2 regions of the Virgibacillus natechei genome follow, and region 1 is predicted to be linked to the other one. Evidence: riboswitches for the same ligand, from Rfam matches in the RefSeq annotation. Region 1 holds a riboswitch; the other holds the start of a gene.
What was found. Region 1 has a riboswitch for thiamine pyrophosphate ahead of thiW (energy coupling factor transporter S component ThiW). Riboswitches for the same ligand answer to the same signal wherever they lie in the genome.

Region 1 (11,627 bases):
GACCAGAACCCCTCTAGAAGCAATGGAGGCCGTATTAAATCATTGCCAAAGGAAAAACGTGCAATTAGAGCAATTAGAACTTGTTCAGCCACGGCTAGAGGATGTTTTCTTCTCCTTAACCGGCAGCCAACTACGAGATTAAATTATGTTAAACTAATAGGGAGGTTTTATCATGAGAGCATTGATTTTTCTTGAAATGAAAAAATATCTTCAAGACAGAGGACTATTATTTTGGATGTTGATTTTACCGATTATTTTCACCGTTTTATTTATCGCTGTACTTACTTCCGGAACTGAAGCAACCATACGTGAACAAATTATCTTATCGATCGTACCAGGCTATACCGTTATGTTTGTTTTTTTCATCATGATTAATATGGTTGAAACGGTTCTTAAGGATCGGAATCTCGGGATGACAGCCAGGATCGCAAGCACACCACTTTCCCCTTATTTATATTTACTGGGAAAATGGATTCCGAACATGGTTATCGTTTTCATACAGATTTTTATCTTGTTATTATTCGGAAAACTTGTCTATAACATACCCTTGGAGCAGCCATTTCACTTGCTTCTGTTATCTGTCTTATTAACATTTACCGTAACTGGAATGGGACTCGGACTCGCTATGCTTGTGAAAACAAATAACATGGGGATTGCATTCACACAAGTGGTTGCGCTTGGTGGAGGGTTACTTGGCGGACAAATGATGCCACTCGACACGATGCCTGCATTCATGCAAACGATCAGTAAATTCCTGCCACAATCCTGGGCACATCAGGCGTTTCAAGATGCCATGGCAGGCACATTGTCATATATGGATCTTTTTCAAGTGTCGCTTGTCCTTTTTGGATTTGGATTAGCAGGATTTATGATAGCATTGCTCCGCTATCCAGCTTTTTTAAAACAAGCCATAGGTTAGAATTACTGGGGGAATGACCTGATGAAAGTGAACATTGATATCGATGATAAGCATGAGGAAACTACGCTGACCATTCAAGCAAAGGAATGGACGGAGGAACTGGAGGAAATTGTGAAGGTTGTAAAGAAGCGAAGACAGCAGCGTTTATTTGGTGTTGAATTGGATCAGACGATACTTCTCGATCCGAATGAGGTCGATTTTGTCTATGCTGAAAAGAGAAAGATATTTGCTACATTAAAAGATCGTACAATTGAAATAAAAATGAAGTTGTATGAAGTAGAGGAAATACTGGTTCCCCATGACTTTACACGTTTTTCTAAATCAGTTATTGGAAATGTAAATCGTATCGAGCGCTTCGAATTATCTTTTAACGGCAACCTTTGTGTTTACTTTCATTCTGGAAATAAAGAATACATTACAAGAAAATATGTGGCAGCCATAAAGGAAAAGCTGATGAAGGGTGGGCAAGCATATGATCGTTGAAGTGCTAAAACGGGCCACAACCGGGATTGCTGTAGGAGGAATTTATACATTTATTGTCCTTTCCTTTGTCAAATTTTATGGAGTAGATGCTACCGTTTCAGAAATTTGGCTGAGTATGTTGGGCAGTTTCATTATTGGCATTTACTTTGGATTATCTTCTTTTATATTTGAGTTTCATGACTGGAGTTATTTAAAACAAACGGTTATCCACTTCAGCCTGTCGATTACTATTTATTTTATCATTGCGCTTTCGACTGGATGGGTGCCCTTTACACCTCTCGCAATTCTCAGCAACGCACTCGTGTGGATTGCGTTTTATACCTTAGTTTGGATAGGTTTTTATATATATTTCAAAAAGGTGGAAGCCTCCTTGAATGAGGAATTGCAGAACAAGAAATAATGGACGGTTTTTTGGCATGAAAATCGAAATCGTTCTTAACCTCTGTTAAACTGGAATTATCATCTAATGGAGGGATTACATGCGACTTAAAAATAAAAAAGTCATCGCACTTGTTGAACACGAGTTTGAAGATCTAGAGCTTTGGTATCCGGTCTTACGCCTTCAAGAAGAGGGCGCCCAAGTTGATTTAGTTGGAAAAGAAGCAAATAAAAAGTATATTGGAAAATATGGTGTGCCTGCCGAGTCTGCATATGCCTTTACTGACGTTCACGCAGAGAATTATGACGGGATTCTTGTTCCCGGCGGATGGGCTCCAGACAAATTAAGGCGCTATTCTGAGGTTTTGGATTTCATCAAGATTATGGATAATCAAAAGAAACCAATTGGTCAAATTTGCCATGCAGGCTGGGTTCTTATTTCTGCAGGGATTTTACAAGGTAAAAAGGTAACAAGCACTCCTGGCATCAAAGATGATATGACGAATGCTGGTTCCGAGTGGAGTGACGAAGCAGTAGTGGTTGACGGTCACATCATATCCAGCCGCCGCCCACCGGATCTACCACCATATGTTAAAGCATTTGCCGATAAATTAGCAGATTAAAAAGGAAAATCCTTCGTACAAGCGGGGGATTTTTTTGCAGATAGGAGCATAAACATCCCTACTGCATCCGTACAACTAAGAACATTCGTCTAAAAAGGCCTGCACTTCAAAGCATAACCAAAGAACGCTTTCTAAGAATCCCTTTAACGAAAGCCAAGTTTTCTAACCAGTGTAAATTAAAACGCTTCTCATCTTTACATAAACGGAGTAAATCAATATAATAGTAGTAATTATCACACTATTCAGGAGGGATCTGATGGGACAGATAGAAGAGGGAACATTATTATGGGAACCTGATGAGAACCAAAAACAACAATCATTCCTGTACGATTATATGAATTGGCTAAGCGAACGTAAAAACTTACACTTTGATGATTATCACTCCCTATGGGAATGGTCTGTTAATGAGATAGAAGCATTCTGGAAGTCACAATGGGAATACTTTGATATTCGATCAAAGCAGCCTTATGAAACAATATTAACTTCCCATCAAATGCCTGGACCCAAATGGTTCCCTGAAGCCACAATCAATTATACGGAACATATTTTCAGAAATAGAGATAAAAATAAACCTGCAATTATTCATGCTTCAGAAAAACGAGAGACAGCTGAAGTAACATGGGAGCAACTTTATCAAGATACAGCCGCACTTCAGCTAACACTACAAAAACTCGGTGTCCAAAAAGGTGATCGTGTCGTTGCATATGTCGCTAACATCTATGAATCTGTAGTAGCTTTCTTAGCAACAGCCAGTCTTGGTGCCATTTGGTCTAGTGCTTCCCCTGACTTTGGAATACAAAGTGTCATCGACCGATTTAAACAAATAGAACCTAAAGTGATGATTACAGTTGATGGATATAACTATAACGGAAGAAGTTTTGACCGTACTGAAATTGTAGAGGATATCCAGGCTGAACTACCAAGTTTAAAAGCAACCATTGCAATTCCTTACGTAAACGCAGATGCGGATTTTAGTGGATTTAAAAATGCAATAACATGGTCAGATGCGATTAAGTCAAAAGAGGACCTCGAGCTGACATATGAGCATATACCGTTCAATGATCCGCTATGGATTCTATTTTCATCTGGAACTACTGGAAAGCCAAAACCCATCGTACATAGTCAAGGCGGAATTTTACTCGAACATTTAAAAGCATTAACCTTCCATACAGACTTAGGAGAAGATGACCGCTTTTTCTGGTTTACCACAACGGGCTGGATGATGTGGAACTACCTCGTCGGTGGCCTTCTTACAGGAAGCACCATTATACTATATGATGGGAATCCTGCTTATCCAGATAAGAAGATGCTTTGGAAATTTGCTGAAGACACGAAAATGACTGTATTTGGAACAAGTGCGAGCTACATTACGGCTTGCATGAAAGAAGAACTTAATCCACGCGAGGAGTTTGACCTACGTCATTTAAAAAATATTAGCTCGACAGGATCACCTTTGCCACCTGAAGGCTTCCAATGGTGTTACGAAAATGTTAAAAGCAACTTGTGGATTGCCTCCGCAAGTGGAGGAACTGATGTATGTACAGCATTTATTTTAGGTGCGCCAATTCTACCGGTTTATGCTGGAGAACTCCAGTGTCGTGGGCTTGGTGCAAAAATTGAGAGTTTTAACGACGATGGTGAACCTCAAATAAAAGAAGTAGGCGAATTAGTACTCACCGAACCTTTTCCATCGATGCCGATCTATTTTTGGAATGACGAGGACGGGAGCCGCTTGCATGAAAGTTATTTCGATATGTACCCAGGCATCTGGCGACACGGTGATTACTTAAAAGTTACAGACCGTGGAACCAGCGTTATTTATGGTCGTTCAGACGCAACCATTAACCGTGGGGGTATTCGAATTGGCACCAGCGAAATTTACCGGGCTGTCGATCAGGTGAAGGAAGTGGCTGATAGTTTAATTGTAGACGTCCCAACTGGTAGTACTTCTTTTACACCCCTATTTGTTGTAATGAAAGAAGGGTATAAGTTAACCGATGAGATCCAGCAGATAATTAAAAAACAAATCAAAGAACAATGCTCACCGCGTCATGTACCGTCCGAATTTCACGAAGTAACAGCTTTACCTACGACATTAAATGGGAAAAAACTAGAAATACCAGTAAAGAAAATCTTAATGGGTAGCCCTGTTGAAAACGTAGTGAATAAAGGTTCATTAGCGAATGAGAGATCATTGGATTACTTTATTCAATTTGCTAGAAAACAAAATCAATAGTTAAAGGGCGAGCTTATATGCTCGCCCTTTAGACTTGCAAATAAGAACCAACATGACTCGCCTTGAGCGAGCCACCACCTATCATGAAAATAGATTTATTTTCATGATAGGTATATCGCAAAGCTAGCTCCATAATAAGTGTTTGAAAATTATATATCTCAAATTGTAGTTCCTATAATAATTTCACTTGAAATCACACGAAAAAACGTGTATATTATAGGTTGTTCCTAAAATTCATCCATCGGGGCATTAGCTCAGCTGGGAGAGCGCTTGGCTGGCAGCCAAGAGGTCAGCGGTTCGAGCCCGCTATGCTCCATCATTTATTCAAACAAAAGATTAGCAGGTCGTACTCAACACGACCTGCTAATCTTTTTTAATCGATCCACATCTTAATTTTTTACAGACAATTTAGTTAGATAATATATGGAGTAGTTTTCTATGAAGTATATAACAAAAGGATAATAAATTGAGGATAAGTTGAAGATATCATTCGTTCTAATAAATCACTCGAAATCCAATATGAATAGTAAACCTTACAATTTAATGTTTTAGTTGTACCTTTTTAAACAAATTTGTATGTCTATCCAACTGTGACTGAACATGCTTAAAATTACCTCTTGTTTCAACCATAAAATTATCAAGTTTGGTTTCTAAACGAACTTGACTTAATGCAAACAATTCTTGGTTCTTTTCCATATTGGTTTGATTTTCTTCCAAGCGGATTTGTCTTTCTTCCATAGAAGCTTGATTAATAGCAAGAAGTTCTTGGCTTGATACTAATTTTTCTTGACTTCTTTCAACTTGACCAAGTCTTTCTCCAAAAATGTTTAAACTTGCTTCAAATCGATCCTGTCTCTCTTCAAATCGAACTTGTCCTTGTTGTAGTATTTCCAAGTGTTCTAAAATAGTATTTAATTTCTCCTCCATTTGACTTTGACCCTCCTTTCTTTTCCTAATAGTATATCACGTTTCAAACAAAAATCTAGCAAAATAATAAAACTATTTACCCTTACTTACGTACTCTATCCCTCTTTCCTATTTGCCAAAAAATAAAGGAATCTACTAACTTTTGGCGAAACATAATGTATACAGGAAAAACAGGAGGCGTAGCATGAAAACAGTGAAAAAAGATAACATCGTTGAAGACTTTTATGGAACAAAGGTAGCTGATCCATATCGATGGTTGGAAGATTCATCCTCATTAGAAACCGTGGAATGGGGAAATTCCTTGGCAGCGCAATGCGATACCTATTTTTCACAAGCTGAATCAAAAGCGTTCGACAAACAGCGATTAGAGGAATTGTGGAATTATCCAAAGTTTTTTGTACCAAAACAAGTGAAAAGTAATTTATTTTACCAAAAAAATGATGGCTTACAAAATCAGGCTGTTCTTTACAAGCGGGGCGAAGAACAGGATGCTGTTGTGGTTGACCCTAACACACTTAGTGAGGACGGAACAATTGCAATGACGAACTACGCTTTTAGTAATGATGGAGCGTATATTGCCTATGCCACCTCCTTACATGGAAGTGATTGGCAGCAAATTCATGTAAGGGATATTCAGAGTGGACAAGACTTGGAAGATCATATTCGCTATGTAAAATTTACAGCCATTGCATGGGCACCAGATCATTCTGGATTTTTCTATAGTCGTTTCCCCGAGCCAGGAAGTGTCGAAAAAGAAGATGAAAGCAATTACAATGCCGTTTATTTTCATAAGCTCGGAACTAGTCAAGATGATGACCCTTTAGTTCACGAACAACCAGACGAAAAAGAGCTAATGTTCTCACCAATGATAAGCGATGATGAAAAACATCTCTGTCTACACGTATTTCAAGGAACCGCTTCAGAAAATAGAGTGTTTGTTAAAGCTATTGATTCAAAGGTGGAATTTATGCGTCTGCTCGATGATCAAAATGCAGGATACCAATACATTACAAACGAAGGTAGAATCTTTTACTTTCAAACAGACCTAGATAGCCCGAATGGTAGGGTTATTGCAATTGATCTGGATCACCCTGAACCTCAGAATTGGCAGGAAGTCCTACCAGAACAAGATGATGTCATGGATTCCGTGAAATTTATAAACGGAAAGTTCATCGTTGTACTCCTTCATGATGCTCATCATCAATTACACGTCTATAATCAAAATGGAACCTATTTATATCAAATTAAATTACCGATAATCGGTTCATTAACGGAGATGACGTGCCATAAAGAAACAGATGAAATTTATTTTGGCATGACTTCTTTCTTAAGTCCAACAATCATTTATCATTATGAAATGGACGATCCAGACGTTACTGTATTCGCTGAATCAACCCTACCTGTGGATACGACTGATTTTCAAACAGAGCAAGTCTTCTATACCTCAAAGGATGGGTCAAAGATCCCAATGTTCCTTACACATCATAATGACATTAAATTGGATAGCGAAAATCCAGTTATTCTAAATGGGTATGGTGGCTTTAATATTAGCAGAACTCCTTCTTTTAATCCTGCAATTTTACGATGGTTGGAAAAGGGCGGGATTTATGCTGTAGCTAACCTGCGCGGTGGAAATGAGTACGGGGAAAAATGGCATAAAGCTGGAATGCTTGAGAACAAACAAAATGTCTTTGATGACTTTATCGCTGCTGGCGAATGGTTAATTGAAACGAAATATACCAATCAAAAGAAACTCTCCATTATGGGTGGCTCAAATGGAGGTCTGTTAGTCGCAGCTTGTATGCTACAAAGGCCTGATCTATTTGGTGCTGTCATCTGCACGGTTCCTGTAATAGACATGCTACGTTACCATAAATTCACAATCGGTCGTTATTGGATACCCGAGTTTGGAAATCCAGAGAAACCAGAACATTTTCCATTCTTATATGCTTATTCGCCATTGCATAATATAAAGAACGGACAAAAGTATCCACCTATTCTCATAACAACAGCAGAAAGTGATGATCGAGTTTTACCAGCTCATGCAAAAAAGTTCGCTGCCACATTACTCGAGAAAGCGGATAAGGATTCAACAGTCATCCTTCGTCTCGAAGCAAAAGCGGGACATGGACTCGGTAAACCAACATCCAAAGTTATTGATGAATGGGCTGACTTTTATGCATTTTTAGATATGGAATTAAAATAGTATTAATCAAACGTTTGATCAATCATTTATTTATAGAAAATAGTTTCTATATCATGATATGTTTTACAAAATAATGTAAAGATTTTAACTTTACCCATGACAACCATCCAGCTATTTGTTATGCTAATGAGTGAATCTAATAATAAACAATTACTACTAGGGGTGCCCAATAATCACGGGGGCTGAGAGGAAAGTACGTTTACTTTCTGACTCTTATAGACCTGATCTGGTTAACACCAGCGGAGGGAAGTAGTTAGGCGATGCGATGATACGTCTAATCTATTTTCATAGTCACAGTCAGGTCCCTCAGCGGATCTGGCTTTTTTGGTTTCCCTATGAAAGGAGGAGAATATTGAATCGAACGCGTTTATTAACAACGATGGCTGTTTTTGTAGCAATTGGAACCATTACTGCACAATTATTATGGTTTCCCGCTGGAGTGGCACGAGCATACCCTGTTCAGCATGCGGTCAACGTCATGGCTGCCGTAATGCTTGGTCCAGGTCCTGCAGTCGTCATTGCTTTTATGATTAGTGTACTCCGGAATATGCTGGGTCTCGGAACATTACTCGCGTTTCCAGGCGGTATGGTCGGAGCATTTTTAGCTGGCTACCTCTATAAAAAAATCGGCAAAAAAGCATGGGCTGTATTTGGCGAAGCATTTGGAAGCGGGGTTATTGGCTCCCTATTTGCTGTACCATTTGCACAACTACTGATGGGAAGCTCTGTTGGTGCCTTCGCCTTTATGCCAGCATTTCTTGTCAGTAGTATTACCGGTGCGTTTATCGGTTGGTTTATCATATCAAAGGTTAAATATCAAAGTTTAGTACGCATATAAGAACAAAGCGCAAGCGCCCGTTTAGCAACGTACGGACTGGACTGAGCCGGAGGAGATAAAGGAAACATGCCCCTTCATAGGGGTATGCCGACGCCTGAGCGCAAGCCCGGTTTTAGTCGGCCTTCCTTAAGACAAGTAAGCCAATGTTGACTTTCACCACAAGGGTATAAGTGCGACTAAGCCTCTGGCAGAGCCAATCGGCAAGTCTTCTTTTCACCCACAGGGTATAAGTGCGACTAAGCCTCTGGCAGAGCCAATCGGCAAGTCTTCTTTATCGTACGGAGGTGAAGGAAGTCGCGCTAGTTGCTGGGCGCTGGAGCTGGACGTGGCTATTTCGATAACTAAGTTATCCATAGCATTTAAATTCTATAGTTTCCTATGCAATTAGAAAACTCGGCCGCTGCCAGTCAGGTGGTCAGATTGGCACCTACTTTCCTAACTTATTAGGAGGAGGACTTTCCATGACATTTACAGATGATTTAAGAATAGAAAACGAGGAGGCGGTTTACAGATGACTCAAGTTCCATCCGTACTTACTATTGCCGGCACTGACCCCAGCGGAGGAGCTGGTATCCAAGCAGACTTAAAAACATTTCAGGAACTCAAAAGCTATGGCATGTCGGTCATTACAACCGTTGTTGCTCAAAATACAACTGGCGTTCAAGATGTACACCACCTTCCTATTCAAATGATTGAGCAACAGTTGGAATCCGTGATTACGGATATACCAGTTCACGCATTTAAAACAGGAATGATTGCACATATTGACATGATGAAGGTAATTGCAGAAAAAATCCCAAAACTTGATGCCCCTTATGTAATGGATCCTGTCATGGTTGCTACAAGTGGTGATCCATTAATCGAAGAAAAAGCACGCCTTTATTTACGCGAAAAGCTTTTACCATTAACCACTTTGGTCACACCAAATATCCCAGAAGCAGAATATATTACTGGAGATAAAATTGATACAACCGATGATATGAAACAAGCAGCTGAGCAAATCGTGGTGAATTTTGGTGCTAACGGTGCCCTTATTAAAGGTGGACACTTAAAAGGTGATGCTGTTGATTTTTTATATGACGGGACATCCATGCACACGTTTTCTTCTAAACGAATCGATACAACAAACACACATGGAACGGGATGCACGTATTCAGCTGCAATCACTGCTTATTTAAGCCAAGGATTACCTTTACAAAAAGCAGTTGAAAAAGCAAAACATTTTGTAACAGCTGCTATTAAGCATTCCTTTTCAATTGGCTCTGGAAATGGGCCTACCAATCATTGGGCAAGCCGAGAAGAAAGGGTGAAACGATGAATCCAAACATTATTCAGGAAGTACGGGAAAATAATCCATTGATTCATCATCTAACAAATCAAGTGGTCATGAATTTCACCGCTAATGGTCTACTCTCCTTTGGCGGCGCTCCTATTATGGCAAAATCTGAAGAAGAGGCTGATGAAATAGCGTCGATTGCGGACGGCGTTCTGCTTAATATTGGCACTCTAACACCCGTGGAGCTTCCCGCAATGATTGCTGCAGGAAAAGCTGCAAACGAGAAAGAAATCCCAGTAGTACTCGATCCTGTAGGAGTACCAGCTACATCATTTCGCACATCTGCTATGAAAGAAATCGTACAAGAAGTGAAACCTACTGTAATCAAAGGAAACGCTGGTGAAATGGCCCACCTTGTTCAAATTCCTTGGGAAACAAAAGGTGTTGATTCGCTCGGTGGTGAGGATACTGAAGGGATTGCTGCAAAAGTGGCAGCAGACTATGACACTACTGCAATCGTTACCGGGAAAACAGACCTCATTTGTATAGGAGGAAAAATAATTCGTAATAAAACAGGTCATTCCATTTTGGCAAAGGTAACAGGAGCGGGATGTTTGTTGGGGTCTATCCTAACTGCTTGCTTAACAACTAGGTACTCTATTGAAGAACAGGCATTAGCAGCAATTGAATTTTACGGATTAGCTGCTGAATTCGCTGCTTCCCATGAAGAAGTAGCAGGTTCCGGAACCTTTATCCCCCGATTCATTGATGCACTCTCACTAGAGACCGAAGCACTCGAAAGGAGTAAATAAATGATGCCTCCATTAAGACAAAGCTTGCGTAAATACTTTATTATGGGCAGTCAAAATTGTGATCAAGATCCAGTACAAATACTAGAATCCGCAGCCAATTCGGGAATAACAGCCTTTCAGTTCCGTGAAAAAGGTGAAGGTTCGTTAACGGGTGATGCAAAATTGGAGTTAGGTAAACGACTACGTGAAGTGTGCAGGCAGCATAATATTCCCTTTATCGTTAATGATGATGTTGACTTAGCGTGTTTATTACATGCTGATGGCATCCACGTCGGACAGGATGATAGCTCAGTAGAAGAAATTCGCAAGCATTTTCCGGATAAAATTATCGGACTCTCTTTATCAAATGCTGACGAAGTTGCTAAAAGCCCTATTTCCATCATCGATTACATAGGCGCAGGACCTGTTTTTGCAACCAACTCAAAAGCTGATGCTAAAGCAACTGTGGGAGTAGAGTGGATGACAGCATTAAGAAAACAGTTTCCCGACTTACCAATAGTAGGAATCGGCGGGATCACCACAGATAATGCAAATTCTGTGATTAAAGCTGGAGCAGACGGCGTTTCTGTTATATCAGCAATAACCAAAGCAAAGAATACTAAAGAAGCAGTTAGAGCATTATAGCGCCTAACTACAACCTGAATTCCATATGTTCTTCACGAGGCGAAAAAGGTATATTTTTTCGCCTCTAATTATGAATTAAATACGGTGAAAAGTTTAATACAGAAGAAATCTAATAAAATACCGCCCAATCTTCTAAAATCATTCCCACCTGTAACAATCACCCATATATTATAGTGAATGATTTAATCAAGGGAGGAAATAAATAATGTATGATAAGCCACCACCGTATTATAACGAGAGGCAATTTAACCTATCACAGTTTATGTGGAATCAATTATTTGGACCTGGCGGGGCTCCTGGTACAG
Region 2 (11,627 bases), 1.0 Mb from region 1:
GAGATAAAGGAAACATGCCCCTTCATAGGGGTATGCCGGCGTTGGGCGCAAAGCCCGGTTTTAGTCGGCCTTCCTTAAGACAAGTGAGTAGATGTTGACTTTCACCACAAGGGTATAAGTGCGACTAAGCCTCTGGCAGAGCCAATCGGCAAGTCTTCTTTTCACCCACAGGGCATAAGTGCGACTTTACTTCTGCCTACGCCTCCGGCTTGGCAATCAGTAAGTCTTCTTTATCGTAGTGGAGGAGTGTGAAGTTTGATAGTTGCTGGGCGCTGGAGCTGGACGTGGCTATTCCAGTGTATAAGTTTTATCCACAGCTTTTAAATTCTGTAGTTTCCTATGCAATAAAAAAAGGCTGCCGCGATCCAGCGGCGCCTTTCTCATAACTCTATTCCATTATGTTACTGACAATCCTTCAAAAAGCAATATGCGTGCTGGTGCTGCATCTGTTCCTTCTAATTTAAGGGGAGCTGCAACCATGAAGTATTCGCCTTCTGGAACTTCCGCTAAACGTAATCCTTCTATAACAATCACGTTATGTTGAAAAAGCGAACGGTGTGTCGGATGTCCTTCCTGGCTTCGCTCAATTCCAAGGCCATCCACGCCTACTCCTGTGATGCCGATCTCAGCAAGGTAGCTTGCGGCATCTTCCGCAACGAAAATGAATTCATAATCTGACGCACCTTCAAAAGAATTTTTTGTTTGAAAAAGGACGAAATCATCTTTTTCAATTGAAAATCCTTCAATATCCTTCTTTGTAATTCGATCTTCCACATGTGTTAGGTCAAATAGCTTTGCCTGTCGAACCAAATCTTCCATTTGAATAGTTTCCATTGTATCCCCGTCATTGATCATGTGTAGGGGGGAATCGATATGTGTTCCAGTGTGAAGGTCGATATCCATACGTGATTCCGTTACGTGTCCATTTGTAACGGTGTTTAACTTTGGCTGTTTCTCCTGCTTGTTTTTATAAGTAGGCATTCCTTCAAAAATAGTTGCTGTAACGTCATACATCTTCATCTAAAAAACACTCCTTTGATTTACGTAATCGACCACCAATGGTGACCATTCTTTTCTAGTAATTCGTCCGCTTCTTTCGGTCCCATGGATCCGGAAGCATAATTTGGGAAATCTGGCTCTTTCTTCTCCCACGCTTGTAAAATCGAATCAATATAGGACCATGAATAAGCAACCTCGTCCCAGTGTGTGAAGTTTGTCGCATCCCCCAGCATGCAGTCATACAAAAGTTTTTCATATGCTTCTGGTGTATTGATGCTATGTGCACCATTATTATTATAGGAAAGCTGAATCGGCTGAGCAACAGAACCATGGCCTGTTTTCTTCGCATTTAAATATAGCGTAATTCCCTCATTGGGCTGAATATTAATGACCAATAAATTGGGGTTTCTGTCCGATTCATCCTGGTGATATAAATTCATCGGTATATCCTTAAATTCGACCACGATATTGATCGATTTTTCGGCCATACGTTTGCCTGTTCGAATATAAAAAGGAATACCAGCCCAGCGAAAGTTATCAATCATTATTTTACCGGCTACATATGTTTCTGTATTTGAATTCGCTAATTCCTCTGCTTCTTCCCGGTAACCGTGTAACTGTTCACCGTTTAAAACACCATCGTCATATTGACCACGTACGAAGGATTCATCCACTTCGTCGCTTTTGATGGGACGGATTGCACGAAGCGCCTTGATTTTCTCAGAACGGATTTCATCGGTGGTTAGCTTAATTGGTGGCTCCATGGCGAGTAGCGCAACCATTTGCAGCATATGGTTTTGTACCATGTCCCGAGTTGCTCCCGAATGATCGTAATAACGTGCACGATCCTCGACTCCGAGCGATTCGCTGGAAGTGACCTGAATGTTTGAAATAAACCGGTTGTTCCATAGATGCTCAAATATCCCATTTGCAAAACGAATGACTTCGATATTTTGCACCATCTCTTTCCCTAAATAATGATCGATTCGATAAATTTGATCCTCATCAAATGCTTCACGAATTTGGTTATTGAGAAGTTGAGCAGATGGTAAATCATGTCCAAACGGTTTCTCGATAACAAGCCTTGCCCAGCCAGCATTATCTTTAAGGCAATATGTTTTCAAGTTAATCGCAATCGTTCCAAAAAATTCTGGCGCCATTGCAAGGTAAAAAATTCGGTTGCCTTCTGTATGGTACATGCCCTCCAATTCCAGGATTAAGTCATTTAACCCCTGATAGGAACCGGAGTCAGTAACATCAAACGACTGATAATAAAAATGTGATTTGAAATGTTCCAAATCTTCTCTGGAAGAGAATGCATCTTCAATCGATTCACCTACTTTATCGCGTAAAATTTCATTGCTCCACGATCTACGCGCAAGACCAATCACAGCAAAGTCTTCACTAATTTTACCGCTCTGATAAAGACGATATATAGAAGGGAATAGTTTACGTTTCGCCAAATCCCCTGTTGCTCCGAAAATAACGATAATTGCTTTTGGATTTTGTTGATTATTCAATAGAAATTCCCTCATTTCGAAATAGATACAATGATTTTATTCTACCGTAGTTAAACGAACAAGTAAAATCTCCACTTTGAAAATGGAGGTGGAGGATATCATCTAAACTTTTGCGATAATTTTCCTCACAATTTGATTCCCTGCTTCAGAAAAAACCAACCCCATCGCGATAGCTCCTGCCAACAGCATGACTTGTGCGGACAATTGTACGGCATTATAGTAATCATTTTGGACAAAATGGTGCATCGCATCATACGCAATTCCACCAGGTACGAGCGGGATAATGCCAGACACATTAAAAATAATAACGGGGGTTTTAAACAGCTTTGCGCAAATTTGGCTCAAGACCGCAACAAGCATAGCCGCAAAGATTGTCGCAGGAACAGCTTCCAACCCAACACTGGTTAATGTGTAATATAAAATCCAACCAGACATCCCGGTAAGCCCACATTGAATCAGGGCTTGCCGAGGCGCGTTAAATAAAATACCGAACCCAGCGGCAGCTATAAAGCTCATAACGAGTTGCGTTATAATTGTCATGTTCTCGCTCCTCCTCCTGACCTAAAGAAATCCAACGATAACAGCTACACCGGCACCAATTGCAAAAGCCGTCAACAGCGCCTCCACTCCTTTGGAAAGACCAGCTACCAAATGTCCAGCCATCAGATCACGAACAGCATTGGTGATATGGAGCCCAGGTACCAGAGGCATTACCGCACCAATAATTATATTGTCCAGTTCTGATCCGAATCCAATGCTAATAAACAAAACAGCAAGTAATCCGATAACGAAGGCTCCGAAAAACTCAGAAATGAAGCGAATATTGACCAGTTTATCAAAACCAATCATCCCTGAAAATCCAGCACCGCCAGCAATAAAAGCAGGTATGAAATCAGGCCAGGTTCCGCCAAACATGATAGAAAAAGCTCCGCTCACAAACGCGGCTGCGATGATCTGCATCCATGCGGGAAATGTTAATTTAGCATGCTCAATACGTTCCAACATCATGAATGCTTCATCCACTTCCAACTTCCCAGCCGTAATCTTTCTAGAAACACGATTCACTTCTGCTATTTTATGTAGATCCGTCGAGCGTGTCGTGATTCGCATGAAATTCGTGTACGCTGAAAAATCCACGGAAAAATTAACCCCAGTTGGCGTCGCATAGCTTTGCGCATTTTCAAGACCATAAAAAGCAGCGATTCGATTCATCGTATCCTCCACGCGATACGTCTCTGCTCCACTTTTAAGCATGATTTTCCCTGCAAGCAAACATACTTTTGCAGTCGACACATCTTTCGTCATAGCACGACCTCACTTTCCAACCACCATTTTAAGAGATAAGCCATTTAGGGGGTGAAAAATGGCCCTCCTATTGCACGAAAACCTGCGATGACAGATGTTCCTTGGGCATCAAATCACACGGTAGAAAAAACAGCCCCCAAATCGAGAACTGTCCATCGATCATGGTGCCATCATGAAAATCCCGACAAGCGCCATAATCGGAATGGCATTCACGAGCGCGATACTAATCGTTGCAAAGGAATTAACCGTATTTCTAGCATGATCCTCTACATCGACGCGTCTTTGTGAGTTAATAAAGAAGACAGCCATCCCCATAAATAGAAGGATAATAAAGCCAGGTATGTACAATTCACTTACTTCTTCTACGGGGCTCAATTCGATAAATCCATAAACCATTAATAAAATTGGAATGATTTCACTAACCGCAACACCGATCATAAAGTTAATTTGCACCTTATTAACCTGTGTAGGATCTTCCTTCAATTTCTCTAAATTCTTTTTAAAAAGAAATAAAATAGGAATCACAGCCAAAACGGCTGCAACAACAAAAATGTATGCCATCATCACGAAACGACCCCTTCATATGAACTGACCATCATTTTACCACATGCCTAACCATTGCTCAATCCAATACGCCTGCCTAACTTGGCCCTCTGCCCCGTTGAACTTTTGATCTAAAGGGTTGTTTCGTTGTAAAAGGACTTACTTAATGAAAGAGCACCGTGTATACTGAATTTATAAAAATAATTGAAATGTACATAAACGGCGGTTAGGAAAAGGAAAGTAGTGTATAAAAATTGGCTTATCTGGTGCGTTTCTTAATAATTTATTTTTGCATAGGAAACTATAGAATTTAAATGCTGTGGATAACTTATATACTGGAATAGCCACGTCCAGCTCCGGCGCCCAGCGACTAGCGCGACTTCCTTCACCTCCGTACGATAAAGAAGACTTGCCGATTGGCTCCGCCAGAGGCTTAGTCGCACTTATACCCTTGTGGTGAAAGTCAACATCGGCTCCTTTCGTCGCCGTGTTTCCTTTATCTCCTCCGGCTCAGTCCAGTCCGTACGTCGCTAAACGGGCGCTTGCGCTTTTGTTCTTGCTAAAGTCGCAGTTTAATGGAATAAGAAATTAGTAGTAAATGGTAATATTACAAGATGATTTTAATACGACATTGGGGGAATGTATGGTGAAGTCCGTAAAGGTTTATCATTACGATGCGTTTAGTAAAGAGTCTGATAAGGGAAATCCAGCGGGAGTAGTTTTAAACGGGGATGAATTAACAGATGCACAGATGCAAGAAATTGCTTTCAAAGTAGGATTTAACGAAACGGCTTTTCCGGTTCAATCAAAAGTGGCAGACCTTAAAATGCGTTTTTTTACACCAGGTCACGAAATGGATTTGTGTGGCCATGCAACAATGGCAACAGTTTATGCGTTAAAAACGAAAGGACTATTAGGTGAAAAAAAAAGACTTAACAATTGAAACAAGGGCAGGAATTTTGCCTATAACGATTAATTCGACTTCTGAAAAGGAAATTTCTATAACGATGAACCAGGCATCACCAAAATTTGCAGAATTCAAAGGTTCAAAAAGAGATTTAGCTAACTCGATAGGATTAGAAGAAACCGACATTGAAGATAATTTACCAATTCTATATGGAAGTACAGGTACTTGGACATTATTAATCCCAATAAAAAACATAGATGCTTTTAAAAAAATGAAACCAAATAATAAAGATTTTCCTGCTATTTTGAAGGAAATGCCTAAATCATCTGTTCATCCATTTTGTACAGAAACTTATGACTCTGATGCTGACATGCATGCTCGACATTTCTCTTCACCGTATTCAGGCACTGTTGAGGATGCAGTAACAGGTACTGCTTCAGGGGTAATGGGTTCTTTTTATGCTAAATACATAAGTAACAATTTCAAAGAATCACTAACTCTTCTCGTTGAGCAGGGGCATGAAATTGAAAAAGACGGTCGGGTAGAAGTGCAGGTTTCTAAAACGGGTGAATCTTATGATGTACAAATTACTGGAAATGCTGTCCGTGTTAAAGATTTTGATATTATTTTAGCAGATAAGAAAGCATAAAAACTTTCTTACTGCATAAGTGCAACTTGGCTTATCGGCATAAAGCTTGGCGACTTTGTGAAGAAGTGTCCTTACGATAACTGGTGCAATTGTTACATTAGATAAATGCATAAGGAGGCTAACAATGAATAAATATTATCGAAATATTATTATCATCATATTTATCGTGATCATCTTCTTAATGCTATTCGCTTATTGGCTTAATCTAAATTTTGGTTATGGTCAACTATTTCTAATCATAGCAGGAGGGTATGGTATCTACCTTAACCTGAATGCTCAAATAAAAAAGCGAAAACAAACGTGAAAATTTAATTAGAACTTGATATGCTACTTTAATGGAACAACGACGATAAATTATGGCAATGGCTCTCACCCAAAAAGGTCAGATCAAGCAATTATATACAATATATGGCGGATGTCATGGTTTAATAAACACTATATATTGTGCTTAAGAATCTTTTTTTGTACGGAGTCGACCTTTTTGGGAACTAACCTTTATTTCCTTAATATTTACTTTTTGAATATTATGTTATTATGTAGATAGAGCAAATGAAGTAAAGGGGCGTGATAAGCATGGAATGGTCAGAGGTTAGAAATTTATACCCAAATCAATTTGTTAAATTAAAAGTGTTATCGTCTCGCATAAAAAATGAGTAAGAATTTATTGAAGATGTGGCTGTAATTACGCCAGTATCAGATCACTTGGCAACAAAAGAACTGTTGAAATCAAAAGGCGATGAGTTGGTTTACCATACCGCCAATGAGAGTATTGTACTTGAAATCCGTCAAGATGTTGGATTAAGGAGATTCGACTACCTTGAAAATCAAGCATAAATACGGGTTACTTTTAGACTTGTTAATGAAGGCAGAATTTACAATTGATTTAAAGCAGTTTCGAATGGACAGAAACGATTAAAGAGAACCTAAAAAAGAAAAAGGGTTCTCTTTTGTGATTTAATAGCTTGATAACATTAGAATCATCTGCCAAGTTTTCTTAAATGGATTCTTTTTATTCAATGTAAAATATAGCCTCAATTCAAAGCTATATCCAGTACATACCTCTTCCAGTCCAGAAATTCAGGTGTGAGCATAATAGCTTCATCCCTCGGTCTTGAAAAAGGGATCGAAATCTCTTTTTTTATGTGGGCAGGATTGCTTGATAGAATAATAATTTTGTCTGATAAAAACAGTGCTTCCTCAATGTTATGGGTGATAAATAGTACGGATTGCTGATTTTCTTCCCAAGTGGTTAGAAGCCATTTTTGCATATCCATCCTTGTGAAATCATCAAGCGCAGAGAATGGCTCGTCCAAGCACATAAAGGCTTGCGGACTTAACAGCGCGCGAATAAAGGCGACGCGCTGCTTCATGCCACCGGATAGTTCGTGTGGATAGGCATGGGTAACGTCACCAAGTCCAGCTTTTTCTAGCATCTCCATGGCGCGGTCTGTTTCCTTTTGGCCGTTGAGTTCCTGGCCAAGCAGTACGTTTTGCATGATGGTACGCCACGGGAAAAGGGAAGGTTGCTGCGGCATGTAGCTAATAGTACCGCTTTTATTCGTTATCCGTTCTTCGTTCATCCATATGTCACCACTGTCAGGTGCTAATAATCCACCAATTAAGCTGAACAATGTACTTTTTCCGCTTCCAGAGGGCCCAATTAAGGATACGAATTCTCCGTCCGCTACATCAAATGAAAGACTATCTAGTATTTGTTTATCCCCAAAGGATTTGCTGACATCCCTTATAGAAAGATTCATCGTTGTTCTCCTTTCTTTTGCCATCGTATCAGGAGTCTCTCCAGTAAAATAATGAGCCCGAAAATAGCTAAACTGAGCAACATCACAACGATGATCGCTACAAACACACGAGGTGTCCGGTAAGAGGAAGTAGCTAATGTCATAAACACACCAATTCCTTCTTGCGCTCCAAGCCATTCCGATATAACGGCAGCCATCACGCTGTAGGTGCCTGCTATTTTTAAACCAGAAAAAATAGCAGGCAGGGCGTGTGGTAATTCCAATTTCCAGAATAGCTGTGATTTGCTCGCACCCATCATTTTCATATAATGAAGCAATTCCCGGTTGGTCTGCTGGAATCCGCCTATAGCAGAAACGGCGACTGGGAAAAAACAAGCCAACGTAATAACGATTAATTTCGGTAGGGAGCCAAATCCGAACCAAATGACGAGCAATGGTGCAAGTACAATAGTCGGCACGTTCTGGGATAAAATTAAAAATGGATAAAACGTTTCCCGTACACGTGGTAAAAGATGTAAAAGGGCGGCTATGACCAAGCCAATTGTCGCTCCAATAAGAAGTCCCGAAACAGATAACGTTAGCGTTGCATAGAAATGAGGAAGAAAGTCGGGTAAAACATCTCTTCCCTCGAGAACGATGTCGGTTGGAGCAGGAAGTATCCAGTCCTCTATGTCAAAAACAATGGTGACGAGCTGCCAGAAGCCAATAAAGATAAGGATGGCAATCAGCGGCCGCCATCCTCTTTTCAACATGTTTTTCATCGGTATTTCCCCGTTAATGTATCCATCGTCATCCCCATGTTAACAACGCCCCTTATTCTGCTTTATGCGGTAAGAAATCATTGGTAAATGCATCTCCTGCTTCCACTTCCTCGTCAATTATCCCATTTTCAAACATCCAATCAGCATAATCTTCCCACCTCGATGCCTCTTGTACACCCCAATTTTCCGCGTCATCCTGGTATCTTGGAGATATCCATTCCTGACTACTATAAACCAAATCCGGATCTAGATCTGACTCCTGTTCGATTAAGATTTCAGCGGATTCCTCTGGCTTTTCAATGGCATCCTCATAGCCTTGTGTTGCAGCATGTACAAATGCCTCAACAGTTTCCGTGTCCGTTTCGATCATTGCTTCACTCGTTGCTAGAATTGGTGTATATAAATCGAGCTCGTTCGCAAAATCTCGAAGGTAGACCATGTTCATTTCTTCTTCTCTTAATTCTGCTTCAATCCCTGTCCAGCCATAATAAACAGTGGAGAAATCGACATCACGTTGTACAGCAGTGAAAAAGTCCGCATCGCCAATGTTGATGAAATCTACTTGATCAATAGCAGCGTTTTCCTGGTTCATAATCGTCTCCATGTTCGCCTCTTCAAGAGGGGTGCCAAGACCACCGTAAATACGGCCTTCAAAATCAGCAGGTTCTGTAATATCTTTATCAACCGGTGACATATAACCAGCCGTATTATGTTGAATAACAGCTGCAATGGAAACGAGTGGTAACCCTTCCGCACGTGCTTGTGTGATACGTTCTTGATAACTTACACCGAAATCAGCCTCACCTGATGCAATCAGTTGATTTGCTCCAGCTTCACCAGGTAACATAATTTCAACATCTAATCCTTGTTCTGCAAAATAACCCTTTTCCTTCGCGACATAAATCCCAGTGTGGTTTGTATTCGGCGTCCAGTCCAGCGCAAAAGAAACAGGTGTTAGGTCATTTCCTTCGCCATCAGATTGTCCACCACCATCCCCACAAGCCGCGAGAACAACCAATAATAGTGCTACGAATGTAAAATATAACTTCTTCATTTTTCTTCCTCCCCATTAAATAAACCGCTGTTTTTCAACCATATAAAAAATGCGCCAAAGGTTAGCCCTTAGCGCATGGGAATAAACATCATCATCTCGTGTAAAATATGACTATGTTCCCTCCGCTGGCACCAACCAGATCAGGTTCCAAGGGTCAGTATCTTACGGATACAGTCTCAGCCAGCAAAACCGGCCCCCCTACATGAATGAAAATTATTGTATCGGATCAAAAAAACTTTTGAACCTGCGAACATTATAACACGTTAAAAAATAGTATGCCACAGAATAAGCGGAGATGTAAAGCGCTTTTCGAAGAATGGGCACAAGGATGATCTGATGTTGTCGAATAAAGTTAAATTTGCATATGTATGTACGTATTCGCTATAATCGGAGGAAGATCATAAACGATAACATCGCTGATAGTCATCACGAATTTTAGGAGAACTCTATGTTTAATTATGTCGAACTATTTATCGCGTTTCTAATTGCATTAGTAGCGACGTTACTTGTAACCTATCCCGTAAAAAAAATGGCGATTAAACTCAGAGCAGTTGATCTGCCAAATAGAAGGAAAATACATACAGAAGTTACACCGAGACTAGGTGGAATAGCCATCTTTATTGGTGCTTTTTTAGGTGCGCTATATTTACAGCCAGCTCATGAACATTTACCGGAAATTTTGCTTGGAGCAATTGTTATCCTCGTAACAGGCGCACTCGATGATCGCTATAGCATCAGGCCTGTCGTCAAGCTTACTGGGCAACTTATTGCTGCATCTTTTCTAATTTCGTCGGGGTTAATCATTGAACGCATTACCTTGCCATTTATCGGTATGATTGATCTTGGTTTCTTCAGTGTTCTCATTACCGTACTATGGGTCGTTGGGATCACCAATGCGATCAATCTCATCGATGGATTGGACGGCTTGGCAACAGGGGTATCCACCTTTGCTTTAGCCAGTATTTTTATTATGGCGCTCATCGACACGCAAATGATGGTCGCGTATTTATGCATCGTCTTAATCGGGGCAAATATCGGGTTTTTATACCACAATTTTTACCCCGCAAAAATCTATATGGGCGATACAGGGTCCAATTTTTTAGGCTACATGATTGCAGTCGTTTCCATGCTTGGTCTATTTAAAAACATCGCACTATTCGGCTTCATCATACCAGTTGTCATTTTAGCGGTACCGATATTTGACACACTGTTAGCCATCGTACGAAGAGCTTATAATAAAGAGAGCATCATGATCGCTGATAACAAGCACCTCCATTATCAATTGATAGCCGGCGGGTACAGCCACCGAAAAGCAGTCCTGATCATCTACGCCTTCAGCGCCCTATTCGGTGGATTAGCCATTCTATTTTCCTTTGGAACGATCACAACCGCACTTATCGTAACAGCCTTTGTACTCGTGTTATTACATATATTTGCCGAACTAGCAGGTGTCGTAATGGGCGGCAAACGACCAGTAGTCGATAGGTTACGAAAACTATTATGGAAAATGAAGAAGAGTAGAGACCGTGAATAAATGGGATCGTGAATAAGTGCCTGTCACTTCCCGGTTTTTGTCATAATATGTCGAATGCGAAATGTCAACTTTGAAAGTGCTGCTTCACATGAATGAGACCCTATGTGCAATTATAAATCCTAAATCAAAGTGACAGGCTCCTTTTGGGTGCCTGTCACTTTTCTGTCATTTCACATCAGAATATCCCTTCAAGCATTAAAGGAAATATAACTCATCAAAATGATGAAGAAAAATAATGTTTCAAGATTAATTATATACGGGTTTGGTTTTACCTTTGAAAATAACTTAATTCGTTTTACTAAGCTTTTATCCAGCAATATCACTAAATAATAAAAAAGTAATAAACTGAATAAAAACATAAGACCTGCCATTACCATTTCGCCACTATTCCAGAAAGTGATTCCTAAAAAGATTGCCCAAATACACTTGAAAACACCTAACAATGATTCAAACGGATTAGATAATGTTGCCATCATATAATTCCCTTGTTCATCTGTAATTGATTTATCATCATTATGTTTTACTAAATATGTAATATGACCTGTTTGGAGCGCCATTGTGATCACTAACATAATTAAATATACGAAGCCAAATA

Region 2: another riboswitch for thiamine pyrophosphate. It lies ahead of OLD84_RS16885 (ABC transporter substrate-binding protein); the one in region 1 lies ahead of thiW (energy coupling factor transporter S component ThiW).

The regions. Positions count from the first base shown of each region.
Region 1 covers NZ_CP110224.1:521,202-532,828, reverse strand. Annotated here, with positions in the region: gene OLD84_RS03065 (ABC transporter ATP-binding protein) at 1-142, shown strand, start outside; gene OLD84_RS03060 (ABC transporter permease) at 173-919, shown strand; gene OLD84_RS03055 (LytTR family DNA-binding domain-containing protein) at 941-1,402, shown strand; gene OLD84_RS03050 (DUF3021 domain-containing protein) at 1,392-1,802, shown strand; gene OLD84_RS03045 (type 1 glutamine amidotransferase domain-containing protein) at 1,882-2,403, shown strand; gene OLD84_RS03040 (acetoacetate--CoA ligase) at 2,660-4,639, shown strand; tRNA gene OLD84_RS03035 (tRNA-Ala) at 4,883-4,955, shown strand; gene OLD84_RS03030 (hypothetical protein) at 5,180-5,566, opposite strand; gene OLD84_RS03025 (prolyl oligopeptidase family serine peptidase) at 5,751-7,772, shown strand; TPP riboswitch at 7,921-8,037, shown strand; gene thiW (energy coupling factor transporter S component ThiW) at 8,125-8,610, shown strand; gene thiD (bifunctional hydroxymethylpyrimidine kinase/phosphomethylpyrimidine kinase) at 9,122-9,928, shown strand; gene thiM (hydroxyethylthiazole kinase) at 9,925-10,698, shown strand; gene thiE (thiamine phosphate synthase) at 10,699-11,322, shown strand; gene OLD84_RS03000 (hypothetical protein) at 11,528-11,627, shown strand, end outside.
Region 2 covers NZ_CP110224.1:3,365,701-3,377,327, reverse strand. Annotated here, with positions in the region: gene OLD84_RS16935 (cyclase family protein) at 397-1,020, opposite strand; gene zwf (glucose-6-phosphate dehydrogenase) at 1,041-2,519, opposite strand; partial or broken gene OLD84_RS16925 (threonine/serine exporter family protein) at 2,622-3,062, opposite strand; gene OLD84_RS16920 (threonine/serine exporter family protein) at 3,081-3,824, opposite strand; gene OLD84_RS16915 (hypothetical protein) at 3,984-4,388, opposite strand; partial or broken gene OLD84_RS16910 (PhzF family phenazine biosynthesis protein) at 5,014-5,923, shown strand; gene OLD84_RS16905 (hypothetical protein) at 6,048-6,227, shown strand; gene OLD84_RS19370 (hypothetical protein) at 6,596-6,757, shown strand; gene OLD84_RS16895 (ABC transporter ATP-binding protein) at 6,955-7,683, opposite strand; gene OLD84_RS16890 (ABC transporter permease) at 7,680-8,444, opposite strand; gene OLD84_RS16885 (ABC transporter substrate-binding protein) at 8,497-9,498, opposite strand; TPP riboswitch at 9,599-9,708, opposite strand; gene OLD84_RS16880 (glycosyltransferase family 4 protein) at 9,947-11,032, shown strand; gene OLD84_RS16875 (hypothetical protein) at 11,221-11,627, opposite strand, start outside.